3 regions of the Paenibacillus sp. EKM206P genome follow, and region 1 is predicted to be linked to each of the others. Evidence: riboswitches for the same ligand, from Rfam matches in the RefSeq annotation. Region 1 holds a riboswitch; each other region holds the start of a gene.

Region 1 (7,416 bases):
TCCTTCCATGGCTCGGTCCTGCATCGCCAAATCGCGGAATTCTGGTGTATGCAAGGCATGCTTCTCGTCAATAACTTGAATGTAAGGATGGATAGCAGGGCAATGAAGCGATACATTTCCGATATCCATAGAGCCATGATCTTCGCCTTCCGTTATATCTTCTTGCGAAATGCCAGCCTGTACCAAATTTGCGGTAAACGCATCGGAAAGTACACGGTTCGTGACCATTTCATCATAAGAAGTCTCATAATTGGAGGTCTCCAAACGACACCCGGCCTGTAAAGCAGCTCCTTCAGCAATTTGAATAACACGGCGAGTCAGCGGGTTCAGTTCTTGACGTGTAGCGGCCCTTACATAAAATTGCGCTGAGGCGTAATCAGGAATAATATTGGCTGCTTGGCCACCCTGATTAATGATCCCATGGATACGCACTGTGCTTTTTACTTGTTGACGGAACGCATTGATGCCATTGAACGTTTGAATCACAGCGTCCAGCGCGTTAATGCCTTCGTGCGGGCTGGCAGCCGCGTGAGCGGATTGACCAAAAAATTCGAATTGTACAGCATCAATCGCCAGCGATTTGCCTGATTTTTCGTAACGATCATAAGGATGCGTCATAAGTGCTATGTCGCAATCATCAAACAAACCGGCAGCGGCCATAGGGACCTTAGCACCACGAGTTTCTTCGGCAGGTGTGCCGTATACCCGTACTTCTCCACCAGTTTCGTTGATGATCGACTTGAGGCCAACGGCAGCACCGGTACTCATCATGCATATCAGATGGTGCCCACAGGCGTGTCCTAAACCTTTCAGAGCGTCATATTCTGCCAGAAAAGCGACAACCGGCCCGGATTTTTCAGCTTTGTAAGTTGCAATAAAGGCTGTTTCTATGCCCAATACGGGTGCCTGGACCTCAAAACCGTGAAAAATGAGTTCTTCTTTTAAACGGGCAGCGGCCAGAAATTCCTCGTTTCCAAGTTCAGGATTTGCCCCAATATATAACGAAATGTCCTTAAAGCGTGGGGCATGCTGCTCAATTGTCTTTTGAATGGTCTGTTTAAAATTCATGCTGAAAACTCCTTTATATAAGCTGTAATGTAGGTACTGCGCTAGGTATGCTGAAATTGTACTATAACATTCATTGCATAATCATGCATATTCATTTATAATGACACAATCTTATTTATTATAAAGAATTTAAGGAGAGAAAAAAAGATTGAAAAAGGCATATCGTTTTACCGCCCTGGTTTTGACGGCGGTTATCTTGCTGTTGACGGGTCTTCCCATGCTCAATGCATACGGAACGGAAGCAAAGCCACAGAAAAAACTTGTAGTGGGCATGAGTGCCGACTTTCCGCCGTATGAGTTTCATAAAGTTATTAACGGTAAGGATACTATTGTTGGCTTCGATGTGGAAATCGCGAAGGAAATCGCCAAAGATTTGGGTGCGGAGATGGTCCCTGAGGACATGAGTTTTGACTCTTTGCTACCTGCTCTGCAAAGTGGTCGCGTAGACTTGGTACTGTCCGGTATGACACCGACGGATGAGCGTAGAAAAAGCATTGATTTTTCAGATGTATATTATCGCTCCAAGCAAGTCATTATGGTACGCCCAGAGGATAAAGACAAATATCCTACGATGGCTGCTTTGAAAGGCGAGAAGATTGGCGCGCAAAAGGGGAGTATTCAGGAAGAAATTGCTCAAAAAGTACCCAATGCCTCTGTAACCTCACTGGACAAAATATCCGATCTGGTACTCCAGCTGCGGACCCAGCGTATCAACGCTGTTGTGATCGAAGATACGGTTGCTAAAGGGTACACGTTAGATGGGACCGTAACACTTGCCAAAGCGATACCTGAGGATGCCGGAGCAGAAACTGCTGTAGGTATACGCAAGGGGAACGCAGAATTGCTTGCCTCTGTAAATAAAACGTTGGCTCGCCTGAAAGCGGACGGGTCGATTGAAAAGTTTTCTACAGAAGCGAGTGCACTCTCGGCAGATCGACAGGTTTCTTCTAATAACATCGTAGATATTTTTTGGAAATACCGCAGTCTTTACGCTACGGGTATTGGTTACACTCTGTTGCTGTCTGCACTCGGAGTACTGTTTGGATTTATCATTGGTCTGATCGTATCCTTGTTGCGGATGAGTGGTATACGCATCATTGAGTGGTTAGGTACCACATATGTGGAGATCCTGCGTGGCACACCTATGCTGGTGCAGCTCATGATCATTCACTACGGGATTGCTTTGACGCTGGGTGTCAATTTTACTCCACTCCAGTCCGGTATAATCACATTGTCTCTGAATAGCTCGGCATATCTGGCTGAAATTTTCCGTGCAGGTATCCAGGCAGTAGACCGTGGACAGATGGAGGCCGCACGCTCATTGGGTATGGGACGAGGCAAAGCTATGCGTCACGTCATTTTGCCACAAGCGTTTAAATCTATTTTGCCTGCTATAGGTAATGAGTTTATTACAATTATTAAAGAATCCTCCATTATTTCGACTATTGGTATGGTGGATATTATGTATCAAGCCCAGGTCATTAAGAATATTACCTACGAAGGATTAAGTCCGTTCATAATCACAGCCGCTATTTATTTTGTAATGACATTCAGCTTGTCTAAGCTGCTTGGTTTATGGGAAAGGAAGTTGAGAGCCAGTGATCACCGTTAAACAATTGCGTAAATCGTTCGGCAAGAATGAGATTTTAAAAGGCATTGATATAGATATCGCCAAAGGAGAAGTTGTCGTTATCATCGGTCCCAGCGGTTCGGGGAAGAGTACGTTTTTGCGTTGTATGAATCTGTTAGAACAGCCGACGGATGGGGAGATTTTATTTGAGGGCGAGCCGATTACAGCTCGTGGTCATAATATTAATGTAACCCGGGAAAAAATGGGGATGGTGTTCCAGCATTTTAATCTGTTCCCACACAAAACAGTGTTGCAGAACCTGACGCTTGCACCGACGCAGGTTAGAAAACAGTCAGGTAAGGAAGCGGAAAAAATTGCATTAGAACTCCTGCGTACCGTGGGGCTCGAGGATAAGAAGAATACCTATCCGAACCAGCTATCCGGTGGTCAGAAGCAACGTATTGCGATTGCGCGTGCTTTGGCCATGCAGCCGCACGTAATGCTGTTCGATGAGCCGACTTCTGCATTGGACCCTGAAATGGTTGGAGAGGTTCTGGATGTAATGAAGAAGCTCGCCGAAGGCGGTATGACAATGGTAATTGTAACGCATGAAATGGGCTTTGCCCGCGAGGTAGGCGATCGAATTATCTTTATGGATAACGGTCAAATTGTGGAGCAGGGTGCACCAGACCAGGTATTTGGCACTCCAAGCCATGATCGCACTCGTGATTTTCTTGCCAAAGTATTGTAAGAAAGTGCTGGTCTAATCATAAAAAAGCTCTCCGTTGACGGAGGGCTTTTCTTATTTTGTCACCATTTCCCCATACTTTCGTAACAAATATCGATTTCTTAATGACAAAATTGTAACGAGTGTAGTATGATGTTCAGGGTTCCCAACATTTTCATGCGGATAAGGTTACAAAATTGTGATATTATGCAGTAAGCCAAAACTTACCGGGACAGCATGCGGTTAGACAAGCGCTGAAATGCTGGCCCAAACTATGGGAAGTGCGGGGGACGTAACAACGGCAGCCATTCCGATACGTCATAAGACGATGAGGAATATGCCTAGGGGTGAATTGCACAAGCATAGGGCTTCTCCTGAGTCCGAATCCGACAGCTAACTTCGCAGGCATAAAAGAGGAGGTACATATCTTTGAAACATTTAAAACATATTGGTAAAACGATGAAAATTGCGGTGCTTGCCGCAGCTATTGCAGGGTTGGCACAGACAGCTGGAATAGCGGATGCTGCCTCGCTTCACACTGCCAAAGAGGGCGATACCTTCTTTTTGCTTGCTCAACGTTATGGAGTATCGGTAGACGAGCTAACAAAGGCTAACCCAAACATTGCCTCCAGCAATATATATGCAGGTCTGCAAATTAAGGTGCCTGGCGAAAAAAGTGTAAAGGCAGCTTCGGAATCGAAGCCGCAGCTTCTTACGGAGAAAGCAGCAGCGAATGAGGCGCCAACGATTGAAGCTTGGGGTAAAACATTCAACTATAGCAAAATAGTTGACGTTAAGGCTTCAGCGTATTCTGCCGCAGCCGATGAGAATGGTAAATGGGGCGCAGTGGACTACTACGGCAATCCGCTTAAACTAGGTACAATTGCGGTAGATCCTAACGTCATTCCGATGGGCACGAAAGTACTGGTTACAGGCTACTCCCATCCAGGTTTGCCGGATCATTCTTTTGTAGCTGTCGCTCGCGATCAGGGCAGCGCCATTACAGGAAAGCGGATTGATATCTTTATTCCAGGCAACAAATCATTTGTGAACGAATTTGGATTTCAAAATGTGAAGCTGTACGTTATTGATAAATAGCATTGTACGTATATACAGTTTAATTAAACATAATATATATTATGTAAACATAACGCCTATATCCGTATATATCTAGGTCGGACTCTTATCAGGTCCTATCCGTAAAAAGGCTGTCTTGACGAGCAGAATACTTCTGCTGGTAAGACAGCCTTTTTACGTTGCTTTAGCTTGGACCTCAATTATAAACATACTGTTATTTTCGTTCCGATGTGTGGAGTAGCCGGGGGACTGTCACAAATTTGTAGCCCTTAGCTTTTAGAGAGTGAATTAGACCCGGCAAAGCTTGGACAGTGCCTTGCAAGTTGGAACTTTGACCTCCACCAGCGTGCATTAAAATAATAGAGCCAGGCCCTGTAGCTGGAATCACATTTCGCTGAATTTGTGTTTTACTTAGTCCCTTCCAGTCGAGAGAGTCTACATTCCAGTTGACAATCATGTAGCCATGACGACGTGCCCACTTTATTTGAGGCTCTGTAATTTCACCGTAGGGTGGACGAATCAACTTGGGGCGAAAACCTGCGCTGGCTTGTAAAATACGTTCTGTTTTTGTAATCTGGTTGCGAAAGCGTTCTGGTGTAGCCTTCCTAAAATCCGGATGAGTATAGGAATGATTTCCTATAGCATGGCCTTCACGGATAATACGACGTATAATCCCCGGATGCTTTTCCGCACGGTGACCGACGATGAAAAAGGTGGCTTTGATGCCGTTGGCGTGTAATACGTCCAAAACCTGCGGCGTATACCTAGAATCGGGCACATCATCAAAGGTTAAGGCAATTTGGCGGGTGTGTGGGCCGCACATTTTAAAAATGTCCGCATGTTTTTTACGCAACATTGCTAATGTAGGAGTAGCTCGATCTGTACTCAGATGTACAGAAGAAGCAACAGCTGCTTCCTTGGGATGGGGCGTTCCGATCTTGGGAGGCGCATCCGCGTGAACGGGTAAACTTGAAAATGCTAGTAACAGTGCCAAGCATGGCAACACTCCCCTGTACGGCATATGTATCCCCCCTTTTCGTGCAGTGGTACCTAGTGGTGCTCTCGACTATTATGTACCTGTCCTATTAAAAATATGCTGGTTACCAAGTTAGGCTCATAAACGTCTGGAAAGAAGTTCGCGATGAAATGATTATCAATGAAGATGATGGAGCTAAACGTACATATTCTCTTAAACATGACCGAAAACAAGAGCATTTTCGCAAGTTTTAGCCTTACAACGGATTCGGTATCCCGTGACAGCTGGTGTATAATGGGGTTGCAATTCATAATTATACAGACATGGAATTGAAGGAAGGAAGGATAAAAGTGACCGACTTGTTTACTCCTTATCAATTAAAGGGGCTTTCTTTAAAAAATCGGATTGTTATGCCCCCGATGTGCCAATTCAGTGTGGAGGCCGAGGATGGAAATCCGACGGATTGGCATCATGTCCATTATGTGAGCCGAGCAGTAGGAGGTGCTGGTCTTATTATTGTGGAAATGACAGCGGTTCATCCTGATGGACGTATTACGGATCGTGATTTAGGTATTTGGAGTGACGAACATATTCCTGCATATCGTAAGATTGTAGAGGAAGTTCACAAGTATGGTGCCAAAATTGGCATTCAACTAGGCCACGCTGGACGCAAGGCCGAAGATGCTGAGCAACCTGTGGGTCCTTCTTCGATTCCTTTTAGCGAACGCCTTAAAAAGCCGCACGCCTTAAAGACAGCAGAAGTCAGGGAACTGGTTCAGGCATACAAAGAAGGCGCGCGCCGCGCGGTGGAAGCCGGTTTTGATACGGTTGAGATACATGGCGCTCACGGCTATCTGATCCATCAATTTCATTCGCCTTTAACAAATACGAGAGAAGATGAATATGGCCAGGATCTGTCACTGTTCGGTGTTGAGGTTATACATGCTGTTAAAGAGGTTCTTCCTGCTGATATGCCTGTGCTTATGCGGATATCTGCCAAAGAATACGTCGAGGATGGATATAATGTGGAATACATAACAGGTGTAGGGGAACGATATCGTGATGCAGGTGTGGACATTTTCCATATCTCTTCTGGTGGCGAGGGTCCAATTGGTTCTGGCGGAGGGCCGTCTGCGCGTGCTGGCTATCAGGTGGATTTAGCTCATACCGTCCGTGAAAAGCTGAATGTACCTGTAATTGCTGTTGGATTACTGGATGATTATGAGGACGCCCGTCGGGTTGTTCAGCAAAAAGAAGCTGATCTGGTAGCAATAGGCCGCGCCATGCTGCGTGATCCCTATTGGGCGTTGCATGCATCGCGGGAGCTAAAAGTACAGGCCGACATCCCAGAGCCTTACTTGCGCGGCTTTTAGATAATTTTTGAAACCCTCTTTGCAAAGCTTGCGTAAACATGTGTACAGAGCTTAAAATTTAAGCATTCAACTCTAGGAGGAACTTCACATGTCTATTTTCAAACGATTAAGAGATCTTACGATGTCCAACATTAACGCCATTATTGACAAGGCAGAAGATCCAGTTAAAATGACGGACCAATACATTCGTGATATGCAAGAGGACCTGGAAGATGCAGAGAAAGCGGTAGCCGCTCAAATTGCTATTGAAAAGAGATTCAAACAGCAATACGAAGAACAGGCTGCTTTGGTAAAGAAACGCGAAGAACAGGCACATACCGCTGCAAAAGCACAAAATGTAGATCTGGCCCGTCGCGCGCTGGAAGAAAAGAAATCTGCTGAACAAAAAATGAACGAGTTCAAAGCTGGTTACGAACAGAACAAAGCTGCGGCCGATAACCTGCGTGGCAAGCTGGATGAAATGCGCAGACAGCTGACAGAAATGAAAAACAAGCGCGAGACACTGGTTGCCCGTTATAACGCAGCTAAAGCGCAAACTGAAATTAACAAAGCTATGAACGGTTTTAGCTCTGATACGGCAACTGCCGGATTGAAGCGTATGGAGGAAAAAATGCTGCAAGCAGAA
Region 2 (7,416 bases), on a different contig from region 1:
AACAGCCGGGAATATTTTCATCGGGATTTTGCGCGGATCGTCACCGACGAATTTTTCATAAATTTCAATAATGCCGCCCAGCTTTACATCCAGCTCTTTCGGGTCCTTGTGGGACAGATCGAGGTAGACCATGTTCTCGCCATTAATACCCAGTCCATCATCAACGCATACACTGAATATTTCACGTGTCGCAATATCGCGAGGAACCAGATTCCCGTAAGCCGGATACTTTTCTTCAAGGAAATACCATGGCTTACCGTCCTTATACGTCCAAATACGACCGCCCTCTCCCCGTGCCGACTCGGACATGAGACGCAGCTTGTCATCACCTGGTATAGCCGTCGGATGAATCTGGATAAACTCACCGTTCGCATAGCGTACGCCTTGCTGATACACCGCACCGGCAGCTGTGCCCGTATTAATGACGGAATTCGTGGTTTTACCGAAAATAATCCCGGGCCCACCAGATGCCAAAATAACTGCATCCGCCGCAAAAGTCTTCACTTCCATCGTACGCAAATCCTGCCCGCAAATCCCTCGACAGATGCCTTCATCATCCAGTACAGCCTGTAAAAACTCCCAGTTTTCATACTTGGTCACCAAACCCGCAGATTCCCAGCGCCGTACCTGCTCATCGAGAGCGTACAGAAGCTGCTGTCCTGTCGTCGCACCAGCAAAGGCGGTCCGATGATGCTGGGTACCGCCGAAGCGGCGGAAGTCCAGCAGTCCTTCCGGTGTCCGGTTAAACATGACGCCCATGCGGTCCATGAGATGAATGATCCCCGGCGCCGCTTCGCACATCGCTTTTACCGGAGGCTGGTTGGCCAGAAAATCCCCGCCATAGACCGAATCATCAAAGTGAATCCAGGGGGAGTCTCCCTCACCCTTGGTATTTACCGCACCATTGATGCCACCTTGAGCACAGACGGAGTGGGACCTTTTGACCGGAACCAAAGAAAATAAATGAACGTGAACTCCCGCCTCTGCCGCCTTGATCGTAGCCATTAGACCTGCCAGACCGCCGCCCACGACAATAATGTTGGATGCTGCCATTTCTGCTCACTCCTTTTTTTCAGGATTTTTAACCAAATCCCCTTTTACGTTTGAAAATAGAATTTCAACACAATGTATAATGGATATGACTCATTTACAGTAGTTGTTTAAAAGTACTGCATTGCACCAAGGCAGTTGCTATTTCCTGAAATTCCGCGCTGCGGAATGCAAGCAGGGAAGCGATGAAGCCGATAGACACCACCACGAACAGGGTCATACAGATATAAGAAGATACTTTTTGCGCACGTGGTCCCACGGTAATCCCCCAACTGACCATAAATGCCCACAGTCCGTTAGCAAAGTGAAAGGATGCCGAAACGACACTGATTAGATACAAAATGAAATAAACCGGGTTCGTCACGATGCCATGCATGACCCCGCCTAGCTCCTCATGAGTTACATTACCCAGAGCCACCTGAAAGCGTGTGTCGTATACGTGCCAGATAATAAATACAAACGTAATGACGCCGGAAATACGCTGGAACAGAAAGCGCCAGTTACGTGAATAGCCGAACCTTTTGACATTCGGATCAGCTTGATAAGCGATATACAAGCCATAAATTCCGTGGAACAGTAATGGCAAGTAGATGAATAACGTTTCTAGTACAATAACCAGCGGCAAACCATTCAGGAAGGCCACGCTGCGGTTAAATCCTTCCTTGCCGCCCTCCACCGCTGTGAAGTTCGTCACCAAATGCTCAACAAAAAATAGAGCCAACGGAATGACGCCAAGAAGCGAATGCAGCTTTCTGGAATAAAATCCTCTCATCTAGGTCATGCTCCCTTCTCCCAATAATAGCGTTTTCAATAGTAATATAACATATAAATTGACAGTTCCCGACAGGAAATGTCCAACAAGGTGTCCCTTATAAGGAAAAACAAAAGTGTGAACATCTTGTGTCGCTTTCATGTTACTCCTTTTCGGCTTATAATGGAATTGCAATATACGTATTAATTATTATGTCTTTTTTGCATATAGAGAGGAAGTGGATGATTTGTTTGAGGATTTGAACGCTTTTGCCGTCATTGTCGAGCAGTCCAGCCTGAATAAAGCCTCCAAACTGCTGAATCTGTCCCAACCCGCCCTGTCCCGCAAAATTGCCAAGCTGGAGGACGAGCTGGGTGTGAATCTCTTTGATCGTCGGGGCAAACGGCTCGAAATTACGTCCACTGGCCGATTTGTTTATACATTCGCACTAGAGCAACGGCAACGACAGCTTCGCTTCTTACAAAAGCTCTCCCAGCACAAAAATGAAGCCCAGAGTATGCTTACACTCGGCGCAAGTCTCACGACACTCCAGACAACGCTGCCTACCCTTGTCGAAGCTTTTATGAGCAAGCATCCTCAAACCGAGCTGAAGCTGCTCACCGGTAAAACCCATGAAATCGTCGCCTTTGTACGTGACAAAAAAGCAGACGCCGGTATTGTCGGGTCTGCCATTCATGAAGTCGGACTGCGTTGCATTCCGCTATTTGACGATCATTTGGAGCTCGTTGTTCCCATTGGACATGAATTAACCGTTAAGACAGGAACGGCCTCGATGAAAGATCTGCAAGGATTGCCGATGATTATTTTCTCCAAAGGAACCTGGTACCGCAGTCTGACGGATGACTTGTTCCAGCGCAGCGGCATCATGCCGGATATCCGCATGGAAATCGACTCCTTCGAGGCGATTGTACGCCTGCTTCCAACCTGTAAGGCTTCCGCCTTGCTACCCAAATCCTATTTGCGTAGCGAACTGCTGAGGGATAATGGACTCACTGCATTGTACTTGCCCGATTTGAAGGAGACACGCCGAACGACCTCCCTCATTTACTCGGAGACGACCGATCTCGGTCCGACAGCACGACGCTGGATTAGCGAGACACGTGCGTCGTTTGCAGGCTATCGTATGGTGTAGAGAGTTTAGCCCTCTTCATTGACATTAACAACCTCATCCTCAAAGCGGCCGATATTGTCATTTGAGCCGATGATGACCATAATATCGTCTGCTTTTAGCCGATCCATAGCCGTCGGTGCGATCAAGATACCGTTCGCCGTATGAAGCGCCACGACACTACAGCCAAAGCGGGTGCGAGCATTTAGTTCTGCAAGCGTTTTGCCGTTCAGACATGCAGGTACATTGAGTTCCACAATACTGTATTCCTTAGACAACTCCAAATAATCGAGCAAATTAGGCGTGACTAGCTGGTGAGCCACACGGATACCCATGTCCCGTTCTGGATAAATAATCCGATCCACACCGAGCTTTTCTAACGCACGCCCGTGCAGCACAGATATGGCTTTGGCTACGACCTTTTTCACACCCAGCTCCTTCAGCAAAATGGCGGTCAGGATGCTTACCTGGATGTCATCACCAATAGCAACAATGCCGCAATCGAAATTACGGATGCCCAGTGATCGCAATGAGTCTTCATCGGTAGCGTCCGCCACGACAGTATGTGTCAACATCTCACTCATACTGTCCACAACATCCTCATTCCGGTCAATGCCTAGCACCTCGCACCCCATATCCACCAATTGCAAAGCTAGGCTTGAGCCAAACCGCCCCAAGCCAATAACTACAAACTGCTGCGTTTTCATGTCTACTCGAAAACTCCCTTATCCTATAATCATTTTACCTTCCGGATGACGATATAATTCTTTACCCTTTTTCGGCCCCAGTGCATAAGCTAGCGTGAGTGGCCCCAGTCTACCTGCAAACATCGTCAGGGTAATCACCAGCTTGCCTATGACTGTCAAATCAGGTGTAAGCCCCATCGACAGCCCCACCGTACCAAACGCAGACACCGTCTCGAACAAGATCATCAGAAAATGATGATCTTCGGTTGCTGACAAAATCATCGTCACCCCGATCACGAACAGCAGCCCCAGCAGTGTAATGGTCAAAGCCTTGTAAATTCGTCCCTGCGCAAGTCGATACCTGAACAGCACAATATCTTCCCGCCCCCGCAGCATCGAAATCACTGCTCCAATGAGCAGCGCGAATGTTGTGGTCTTAATCCCGCCTCCAGTGGAGCCAGGAGAAGCCCCGATAAACATGAGTATGATGATAAAAAACTGCGTAGCCTGCCGCAAGCCTGCAATGTCCAGTGTATTGGCACCTGCGGTACGGGGAGTAACAGACTGGAATAAAGATCCCAGCAGTTTACCACCCCAATCAAGCGAGCCAAGAGTCTTTGGATTCGTAAACTCAAACACAAAAATCACGAGCGTGCCGACTACAATCATAGCGCCCGTCATGCTGAGTACCACCTTGGTATGCAAGGACAGTCTCTTGCGCTTGCGATATTCTGCCAGGTCTGACATCACTACAAAACCAATGCCGCCTGAAATAATCAAAAACATGGCTGTAAAATTAACAATCGGATCATATACATAACCTGTCAAGCTGCGAAATTCACCGAATAAATCAAAACCAGCATTGTTAAACATGGAGATGGCATGCCAGATTCCAAAATAAATCGCCCTGCCTACGGGCATATCAAAGGACCAGCGAACCGAGAATATCGTAGCGCATACGCCTTCAATAACCAGTGAGTACAGTAATACCTTACGGATTAACCCGACAATTCCCTCTACAGAAGTCTGATTCATCGCTTCCTGCAAAATGAGACGCTCCCGCAGGGAAATCCGACGCTTGAACACCAGTGCAATCAAGGTAGCCATGGTCATAAAGCCTAGGCCGCCGATCTGAATGAGCGCCACGATAACAACTTGACCAAAGGTTGTAAAAAAGGTCCCCGTATCCTTTACGACAAGCCCTGTAACACAGGTCGCGGAAGCGGCAGTAAACAAAGCGTCTACAAACGCAAGTGGCTTTCCTGTTGTATTGGAGATCGGCAGCATTAACAATAAACTACCTATTAGAATGATAATGGCAAAGCCCGCAACGAATATCTGCGGTGGAGAAAGCCGGAGCCAGCTTGCATTGGGATTCATCTATTCATCACTTCTCTCCTAATCCTTAAAACTATAAAAACAGTGATTTAATACGGTGTAAGCTCGCTACGCGTTCCATTTGATCTTCCGATCGTCGTTGCCCCTGAATTTTTTGATTTTTCCAAACCTTAGTTAACTATAATTAGCATTCCCTGAATACAGGAAGAATGCATGTCAAGCACTACTCGGTCCCCTGTGCTATTGGCGGGCAGTAGCGAAGGGGGCAGAATTGTTCTGAAGAAGCGAAGCGTTTGCCTTTATCTCCGGATTTTAACCATTAAAGGGGGTATACAATCAAAAAATCCGGGGATAACAGCAATCGGAAGAATAATCTGCACCCGCAGCGGTCTATCTAACCAATCCAAACACTTTTATACGCACAAAAAAAGACACCGGAAAACCGAGTGCCTGACTTGGTTCCTGCTCATAGCCTACGAGGTTAGCTGACGGATTCGGGCAGCACAGTATGCCCTATTTACACTTCCGATCCACCAGTGATCGGCTGTAAAATTCACCCCAGTAACATGGTTCCCCCGTTTTCCCATAGAAATTCGGCTCAACTGTATATCATTACCTATGTATTTTATAGGCATTGCCTCAAGATTATAATCCTTCTATATCCAGATCACAAAACCGATTTCGTCGAAAAAACGTGAAATTGGCTTTATTTTGCGAATGGGCATCGTTTAATCGCAGCTTATCTTATTTTATTGGAACTTTAAAGTGCTTTCACTCTATTTTCATGAATATCGCTGGTCTGTTGGCGGGAACCTGTGCAGTATGATATCTTTAATGGATGTTCTTATTTACAGATTAAGGAGGAAACTCATGAATCCTATCGGGAAACCGGTCGTGCTCACGGCCAACTTCAAAAAATTAGGCTTGCTGGGCGGGATTGGCCTGATTTGCTTTTTTATCTTTCAATTGCTTATTCCCTCGCTTAGCAATCCGAGTCCAGAATCAGTAATGAATGCAAAGGTCATCAGCAAACAAGAAGCGGTCATACACGCATTGGACTTCGCCCGCTCCGAGCTGGGATATACTGAATCACAGCCAGAGAAGCCTCTGGTGACCTATCAGGCCGAAACAGATTTGTACGGTTATTTATCTAGAGAAAAACTGCTTCAACAGTACGACCGTACATGGAAGAAAAATTACCCTTACGAAACCTTTCGGGTCGATCTGCCTGAATCCTCAGCGAAGAGCAAGCTGCAAATTCATGTAGATTTATCCACTGGGAAGGTCGTTAGTTTTAAACGGATCACCTCCAGCACCAATTACACGCAGGCTGATATTTCTACGGATGAACAAGCACGTAACAGGCTTGTACGTGTGGCTGAGGACGGCATGACGCTTGAAGCCAAGGAGCAGGCGGCCGCTGTATGGGTGAAGCGCTTTGGCTTTAAGCCGTCGGACTTGAAGCTCGCGACCACTGAACAAGAAGGCGGATTAAAGTATACCGTAGACGATAAAAAAATTGGCGCCTCGGTACTTACACTGGCTTTTACTTTTGAAGACGGTGATGTTCGCTCCTTCACTCAAAGCTTTTCGGCCCCGTCATCCTATACCGATTATATCGAAAAGCAAACATTTTGGGCGAATTGGATGACCTATGCGGGTTATGCCCTATTTAGCTTTGTGCTGGGTGTACTTGCCATTGTGTATGCGTCACTCACCCGACGACATACTTCATTTGTACGCGGCATTGTTCTATCCGTTATATACTTTATTGCTAGTATAGCTGGGACCATGAACATGCTGCCTTTATTGCAAGCAGAAGCAGGCGGTAAGGGCATGCTTATATTTCTTATGGTTTTCCAGATTGGTGTTACCTTCGTCATGGCTGTAGCGCTCTACTTCTCCTTGGTCGGCGGTGACGGACTTATGCGTCAGGTTGGACTGAATGCATGGCCACGTGCGAAAGAGCCGGGCTACGGGCTGTATGTGCTTCGCAGTATGTATGTTGGCTACTTGTGGGCCTTTATTTTGCTCGGGGTACAATCCATTTTATTCTTTATACTGGAGCGCACATTTAATACATTCTCCACCACAGATGCCACGCAATCCCCTTACAATATGGCTTATCCATGGCTACTGCCGATTATGGCCTGGATGGCAGGTATTGGTGAAGAGACTGTCTACCGTCTGTTTGGTATTCCGATGGTCAAAAAAATAGTGAAAAATACTTTTGTTGCTTGTCTGATCACCACGCTGATTTGGGCACTGGGACATACACTTTATCCGATCTATCCAGTGATTTCCAGACCTATTGAGCTGACTTTTCTTGGTTTGCTGTTCAGTTTTGTGTTCCTGCGTTACGGCTTTATTGCCGCCATGTTCAGCCACGTTATTTTTGACAGCATTCTAATGGGACTTAGTGTGATGAGTCTGGGAGATACTGTGAACGTGAGCGCGGGCCT
Region 3 (7,416 bases), on a different contig from region 1:
TGTAATACAGAAAGGTACATCTGAGCCCAGCTCCGCACCCAGCACCCTTAATTCGGCATCCGAGATACCAAGCTTCCATAGCTTGTTCAGTCCACGCAGCGCTGCGGCAGCATCACTACTTCCACCCGCCAACCCTGCTGCCACCGGGATATGCTTATCCAGATGGATGTGGACGCCCGTAGACACGTTATAACGTTCTTTGATCAGACGCGCAGCCTGAAAAGCCAAATTCTTTTCATCCAATGGTATGTACCCGGCTTGACTTGAAATAATAATGGTATCACGCGGTAACTCAGACATCGTCAATCGGTCAGACAGATCGACCATGGTCATAATCATTTCGACCTCGTGATAACCATCGTCCCGTTTACGTAGAACATCAAGCATTAAATTGATTTTCGCCGGTGCTTTTTCATATATTTTCAAGGCGTTCACCCACCTTCAACTTTTCCCTCAAGACAGCTTAACATATTATATCAGACTCAGCGTGTCAAGTCATGAGGTTCAAAAAAGCGGAGATGACCCGGTCTAATCCCGGATATCCCCGCTTTTCATCAGCACCACCGATGGCTACGATTTGCGAGAAGCAGCCTGCTCAGCAAGCTGGATGGCCCGCTTGACCATATTGCCCGCATCCTTGGCTTTAATGCCTCCCCAGCCTTCTTCCTTGACCGTGTCGTAAAATCCCAGATCTTTGGCCAGCTCGTACTTTAGCTCCTCCGACATGACACTCCGTCTTCTTCGGCTCATACATACGCCTCCTTCGGCAATGGAATAAGGAAGATCATTCCCGGCTTAGTATGTGCAGAGATGTCATGCTTCATCCTGCTCTGTATATACAAAACGGCCCCGTCATTTGAAATGACGAAGCCGTCGTTAAACCTGCAAAGCTGGTATAAATCACGAAATGAATTAAGGTGTTTCAAAATATTCGACTACACTTGTATGGGAGTCGGGATCATATACGCTGACTTCCACCGACTCGGTAAGGATGTCAGCATAGCTGTAGGAGACACGTTTAAACGTCTGTTGCTCCTGATCCAGCTTGACGATAAAAACAGAAGGGTACGTTTCTTCCAAGACACCAGTTCGTTCGACGGTCTTACGGCGTCCGCCGTTAGCCCGCAGCAAAATTTTTTGCCCTACATGTGCGTCGAGACTGCGTTTGATTTCCAACAGCGTATTTTTAGCCATTGCCTAACGACCACCTCTTTCCTTGTCCATTATAACGAATTTTAGAGGGATTGTCAAATCGAGCTAAATATTATAACAACACGAAAAATAAGTTGTCAATTTAATTTTTTGCGAACAGGAATAATTTATATAAAAAATGACAAAAAGCCTCTGAAAGCAGAGGCTTTTTGTTCAAGTCAATCCTATTGGCACATTTGAATCCTAGATTGCAGAAGGCGTTACTTTAAGCGTTGACAAATTTTCAAGCTTCGGCAGGCCGATGCGATAGCTTCCTCTGGTTTCAATTCCACCCACTCCGCGACTGCCGCTGATTGTCTGGTGAAACAGGTCCCCCATATTCACCGTATCTCGGATCGAAGTAAAGGCCGCCTTGGCAGCCACGTAAACGGGGTCCAGCGCGTGAATCAGGATACGCCCTGGTGAGCTGGCGAAGTTCGCTCCCGCACGCAGCAGCGCCTCAAAATGGGACTGGCACGCCCCCGCTACAATGGTCAGCGAATCCAGATGACGTTCATATTGTCTTGCTACCTGAATTGCCGCCACAAAATTTTGCGAATTTTTATAACTTTTCAAGCTGTACAAATCGTAAGGCTGTGGCTGCTTTAGCACGCCATCATGTCCGGTAATCACTACAATATCCGGACGGATACGGGGAAGCAGCCGGTACAACGTATCCGCCATTGCCGATTCATGAACGTGATGTCCCTCTGCAGGAACACGGAGCTGTTCATATAAACTGAGACATTTTTTCAAATAGCCGGGATCTCCATCCAGATGAAGAACCTTTCCCGGCATTTCAAAATACGTTGACTCGACTGGATCACTCCAGTCCCCAACCAGAGCTGCCTGACTACGAGCAGCTTGCTGCTGGCGTGCCCGTTGCAACAGATTAAGAGACTCACCAGCCTTAATGTGAGCCTGCTGAGTCTTACCGCTAATCTGGTCTGCAGGCACTCTGACCAGATCGTTCACCGGGGAATCGGCCAGCAACCGAAATTCTATTCCCTTAATGATCGCTTTATCCCGCTGGATGTCCTCAACGCGAAACGTGACATCTCCGCCGTACGATTTCCGAACGACCAAGTCTCCTAAACTCATCACACTGTATCACCCCTCGTATATCGTATGGGTGAATGCACAGTTTGGTTCCAGCTTAGGATATACCTGCTTCCACCAGAACAGCACTGAGACGCGCAAATTCCTCAATACTTAGCGTTTCTCCTCGACGGGAGGGTTCAATACCAGCTTGTTGCAACAACGGCTCCAACGTGTCCTTGTTCTCTTTGGTGAAGAATCGGCTTTTTAAGTTATTGGAAATCGTTTTACGACGCTGGGCAAAAGCAGCATGAACCACTTCAAAGAAGTGCTTCTCATCCACCACTTCCACCGGAGGGGCTTCCCGTACACGCAACCGAATGACTGCAGACTCCACATTTGGCTGGGGAATAAATACTGTATTCGGTACAATACAGACTAATTCAGGTACGCTGTAATATTGTACTGCAATGCTCAGACTACCGTAATCCTTCGTTCCAGGAGACGCAGCCATACGCTCAGCCACTTCTTTTTGGATCATAACGACGATATTCTCCAAAGGGAGCTTGTCCTCCAGTAGCCTCATCAGAATCGGTGTAGTAACGTAATACGGCAGATTAGCCACGACACTTACTTTACTCACGTCTGCAAAATCAGCTGCAAACACCTCGCGTAAATCCAGCTTCAGCACGTCTCCATGACGTACCTTCACATGCTCATAAGGGGCCAACACTTCTTCGAGAATTGGCAGTAGCCGCTGGTCAATCTCGACAGCGGTAACTACCTTGGCCGATTGCGCCAGCTTCTCAGTCAAAGCGCCAATCCCAGGACCAATCTCAAGTGCGCCCTTCGTCTCATCCAATCCGGCAGCATTCACAATCTTATTGAGAATATTTTGATCAATCAGGAAATTTTGTCCCAAACTCTTTTTGAACGAAAAACCGTGCCGTTGAATAATTTCCTTTGTACGCCGCGGTGTTGCTATATCTTGAATTCCTGTCATACGGATATCACAATCCTTCACTTTCAATTTGTGCCAGCGCTCCGGCAAATTCCTCGCGGCTGATCTGAAATACAGAGAGCCGTTTATGTAGCTGCTTTCCGTTACAATAACCAATACCCAGCACATTCCCTAAGGCCATACGGCGTGCAGCAGCATTGGGGTGGGTGATAAGTCCAGCATCAATCAGGTCCGCCCACTCAATCAGCGGGTCGGCGCCTTCTACTGTCGTATGAACCCGTGCGAGAGCGTGTCTGATCGCTTCCGGTGAGGCATTCTCCACACCAATATCTCCTTTGCGCGTCGCTTCTGCCTCGGGTATAAAGGCCTGCTTGCAGCCGGGTACCTTGGAAGCGATAATCTTACGGATGCGCTCCCCTGCATGATCGGGATCGGTTAAAATGATGACCCCCCGCCGCTCCTGCGCCAATGCAATTTTACGCAGCGTCATTTTATTAATGGCTGAGCCGCCAGTTTCTATCGTATCCGCTTCAACAGCGCGGCGAATGGCCACCGTATCATCCCGGCCCTCTACCACGATCACTTCCTTGATCATTTGCATTTCCCTCCACTGCTACACAGCAAGCTATATTTATCTTTCCCTGCTTTTGAAAACAAAATAAGAAGAGGATATCCTCTTCTTAGCATGGCATAACTATGTTGTTAATACTATCGCATTGCCCTCAACATACACAACCTGTTTTAGTTGATTTCAGGCTTTACCGGTCCGATAACATATACGGTTTTACCGTGCTTACGACCAAATTGGTTGGCTCGGCTCAAACTCTCATAATACACATCGATTTTGTGGCCTTTAATCGCGCCACCGGTATCCTCCGCACGGCGGAAGCCCACCCCTTCGATATACACCCACCAGCCGATTGGAATTATACTCGGATCGACAGCGATGGTACGGCCTTCCGTCACGCGCGTGCCGGATGCAGTACGTGTACCGATACCTGGCTCCTGTGAGGAATACGCCGTCATGGAGACATTTTGTAAAACTTTGCTATATTTAAAATTGACGCCTGCTTTACGGACAGCACTGCCCGAACTAACCGTTGTTGTCTTAACCGCATCATTGGGACCGACGGAAGCAGCAAGAACGACCGGCTTTTTCTTCGTTCCTACCGCAATAACCTTATCCACACGGTTCTGTGCAACTTCCTTGTTAACCAGCTGTTTGGATACCAACTTTCCATCATGATATACCTTTTGAACGTGCTGGACTACCACACCCGATTTGCCGCTTTGAATGACCCGATTATCGCCTTTATAAAGACTTGGATCAGCCGTTTTGATGACCTGATAAGGCACCTGTTTTTTCTGTTCGACCTGCTGTTTCTTCACACGGACGATTTTTATGTCCATGTTAGACGAAACAGAGGCATCCAACGCAGGATAAACTTTATCCGTTGACGATAATTTATAGCCCGAGGTACGAATGGCACCTTCTACTGTATTTTCTGTTGTGTACAGCTTTTTCGTCTCATTGCCTGAAGATACTTTAACTTGATTGGCACGTTTAATGACTACGCGGTCCCCATCCTGTACTGCTCCATTTAGCGGCATAGAAATTGTATCATGCGGCTGAAGTGAAATGGAATGCTCGCTCAGCAAATCTTGAAGCTTGGATTCCCGGGTTTCTACCGCAGATGCCTTGCCATCAATGACAAAAAAGACTTGTTTTTTAGATTGCGTGTACATCAGAATTGAAATCATAATCGTTAGCGCGATTAGAAAAATAGCAACCAAAGCAGCCTGGCGCACATTCTCTTGCTTCCAACGCAATACGTAAGACATGCTGGATGAGCGTGACTCATGGGTCTCCTCTTTTTGGAAAATGCCCATTTCCTCCGTCCTCCTTACATAGCCCGCCGTCTGGAGTATGACATAGTTGAGATTTGACGTGACTATAACAGATTTTCTACAAGACAAGCCCAAACTGCGACTGTCCTGCACCATGTACCCGTCTTCGCGGCATGCTGTCCTCCCCTGTTTAACCACAGTATGATGACAGATTTTCTTTTATTCACAACAAAAAAAGCCAAAGAAAGAGACTAGAGAGCTCTTTCGTGGCTTCCGGCATGTGTGAATATGCGGGAAAACTCATGCACGAGATGGCTTCTCTCTTGTTACGCTTACGGGGTTAGCTGTCGGGTTCGGACGTAGAGAGTCGCCCTAGCTTGGGTCAACCGCTCATGGCGGTCGCCTTCACATTCACCCCGAAGACCCAGAAAGAAATCGAAATACGGCTCCTCCACCTGTTCAATCCCATCCGGGAAAAGAAATTAGGTCGAGCCGGCTGGCGGAAGGGACGTTCCCTTCTTGCACATACGCCGGACGTACTGTAAGCCATATCGGTTCCCCCGTTCCCTGTAAAAGGGACTCAGCGAGACTGGTTCATGAAATGACTTGTTGATGTTTACATTCAAACAACAATTCACTGAAAAGATGATATCCTGTTTCTATGCATGTTGTAAAGCAGGTTTCAAGTACATTTTTCAAAATATTCGGTTAAAATATTGTAATATTCTCGAGTTTCCTGCAACAAATTCATGATTAGCTTCGTCTATCTCTTTATTTTGATCGATTTCTTCGCTTTTTTATTGAATGTCAAATCGTTCCAAGGCATTTTGGGTCGTTATTGACACTAATTCCTCCACTGTAATCCCCTTGATTTGGGCTGCAGCCTCTGCTACCAGTCTCACATGCGCAGACTCATTTCGCTTCCCGCGAAATGGATGCGGCGTCAGGTAGGGCGCGTCCGTTTCAATGAGCAGACGGTCCAGTGGCACCTGTGCGAGCACCTCTTTTGGCTGCTTGGCATTTTTAAACGTTATTGGACCACCGAAGGAAAGGTGAAATCCCATATCCAGCACCATTTTGGCTGTCTCCCAGCTCCCAGAAAAGGAGTGCATGACTCCGCCAATCTCACTCGCTTTTTCCTCACGCAAAATCCTAACAATATCTTCATGGGCATCCCGGTTATGAATAACAATGGGCATTTTGAGCTCACGAGCCAGACCAATTTGATTTCGAAACACCCGATGCTGAATATCCTTCGGTGATGTATCCCAATAATAATCCAGACCGATCTCTCCGATGGCTACGACCTTCTTATGACTACATAACGATGCAATCCATTCTAAATCGTCCTCTTGCATTGTAATCGCATCCTGTGGGTGCCATCCAACTGCCGCATAAATAAAATCATACGTCTCGGCCAATTTCATGGTGGATGGAATGGTCTCACGATTAAATCCGATATTGATCATCCGCGTTACTCCTGATTCGACAGCACGTGCTATAACTTCTTCACGATCTTCGTCAAATTGTGGCGCATCCAAGTGAGTATGAGTGTCGAATAAATCCAAGGTTTACATCTCCTTTTTTTACTTACATTTCTATATAGTTGTCTATTCTTTGACAAAATAATTCCTTATTTCGGCAGGAAGCCTGTCTTTTACCGCGTTCAATTTATTCTGGGGAAAATACATATGATATTTTCCTCGGTGGATACCACTTATGGAGCGCACAATTTCCGAAACTTCGGATATTTCACTCACCTCGCCCTGACGTCCAAGCAGTAAAATCTGGTTGTCCGTCGAGCCACCCTGCCGAAACACATCATAAGGAAGATCCGTCGGAAAATCAATTTCAAAATCATATTCAGGGTGCAAACCAGCCTCTTCCAAAGCTTTCCGAATACTGTCAATGGTATCTGTATCCATATTTTCAATCTCTACATATTTATACAATCTACGGTCCATAAAGCGGCTGCTCAAATCACTTAAAATTTCGTCTTTTTCTCGTTTCCACTGGCTAAATACGGTCTGAATTAATGACTCATCGAGCATTAGATATTGCTCTACTGTAAGCTCTCCTTTCAACAGATCCGGCAGCGGGTCCAGCAGAAAACCAAACTCATATCCGTTTTTAAACAATTCCTTTGCTCGCTTGAAAATTTTACGTAAAAGGATCTCCGAGCTGCGTGTTACAGGATGAAAATAAATTTGCCAATACATCTGATAGCGTGACATTAAATAATCCTCTACTGCATGCATGCCTGATTCCTTCACAACAATTCTCCCATTATGAGGACGCAACAGTCGTAAAATACGGTCCAAATCAATCGTGCCGTAGTTGACACCTGTCGAATGAGCATCCCGCAACAAATAATCCAT

The links. Region 1 has a riboswitch for cyclic di-AMP ahead of G9G53_RS07645 (3D domain-containing protein). Riboswitches for the same ligand answer to the same signal wherever they lie in the genome.
Region 2: linked by a shared signal. The riboswitch ahead of G9G53_RS14590 (TrkH family potassium uptake protein) and the one ahead of G9G53_RS07645 (3D domain-containing protein) in region 1 are both predicted to bind cyclic di-AMP.
Region 3: linked by a shared signal. The riboswitch ahead of G9G53_RS24105 (3D domain-containing protein) and the one ahead of G9G53_RS07645 (3D domain-containing protein) in region 1 are both predicted to bind cyclic di-AMP.

What each region holds. Positions count from the first base shown of each region.
Region 1 covers NZ_JAAMNQ010000003.1:203,577-210,992, reverse strand. The annotation lists gene G9G53_RS07660 (M20 family metallopeptidase) at 1-1,068, opposite strand, end outside; gene G9G53_RS07655 (ABC transporter substrate-binding protein/permease) at 1,217-2,680, shown strand; gene G9G53_RS07650 (amino acid ABC transporter ATP-binding protein) at 2,667-3,389, shown strand; cyclic di-AMP (ydaO/yuaA leader) riboswitch at 3,620-3,788, shown strand; gene G9G53_RS07645 (3D domain-containing protein) at 3,795-4,463, shown strand; gene G9G53_RS07640 (polysaccharide deacetylase family protein) at 4,657-5,463, opposite strand; gene G9G53_RS07635 (NADH:flavin oxidoreductase/NADH oxidase) at 5,769-6,791, shown strand; gene G9G53_RS07630 (PspA/IM30 family protein) at 6,880-7,416, shown strand, end outside.
Region 2 covers NZ_JAAMNQ010000006.1:107,628-115,043, reverse strand. The annotation lists gene sdhA (succinate dehydrogenase flavoprotein subunit) at 1-1,053, opposite strand, end outside; gene G9G53_RS14605 (succinate dehydrogenase cytochrome b558 subunit) at 1,148-1,822, opposite strand; gene G9G53_RS14600 (LysR family transcriptional regulator) at 2,049-2,954, shown strand; gene G9G53_RS14595 (potassium channel family protein) at 2,960-3,637, opposite strand; gene G9G53_RS14590 (TrkH family potassium uptake protein) at 3,656-4,996, opposite strand; cyclic di-AMP (ydaO/yuaA leader) riboswitch at 5,410-5,563, opposite strand; gene G9G53_RS14585 (CPBP family intramembrane glutamic endopeptidase) at 5,825-7,416, shown strand, end outside.
Region 3 covers NZ_JAAMNQ010000018.1:77,812-85,227, forward strand. The annotation lists gene ispE (4-(cytidine 5'-diphospho)-2-C-methyl-D-erythritol kinase) at 1-426, opposite strand, end outside; gene G9G53_RS24080 (small, acid-soluble spore protein, alpha/beta type) at 571-750, opposite strand; gene veg (biofilm formation stimulator Veg) at 913-1,194, opposite strand; gene yabG (sporulation peptidase YabG) at 1,396-2,292, opposite strand; gene rsmA (16S rRNA (adenine(1518)-N(6)/adenine(1519)-N(6))-dimethyltransferase RsmA) at 2,348-3,232, opposite strand; gene rnmV (ribonuclease M5) at 3,240-3,785, opposite strand; gene G9G53_RS24105 (3D domain-containing protein) at 3,932-5,080, opposite strand; cyclic di-AMP (ydaO/yuaA leader) riboswitch at 5,352-5,634, opposite strand; gene G9G53_RS24110 (TatD family hydrolase) at 5,836-6,606, opposite strand; gene G9G53_RS24115 (HD domain-containing protein) at 6,649-7,416, opposite strand, start outside.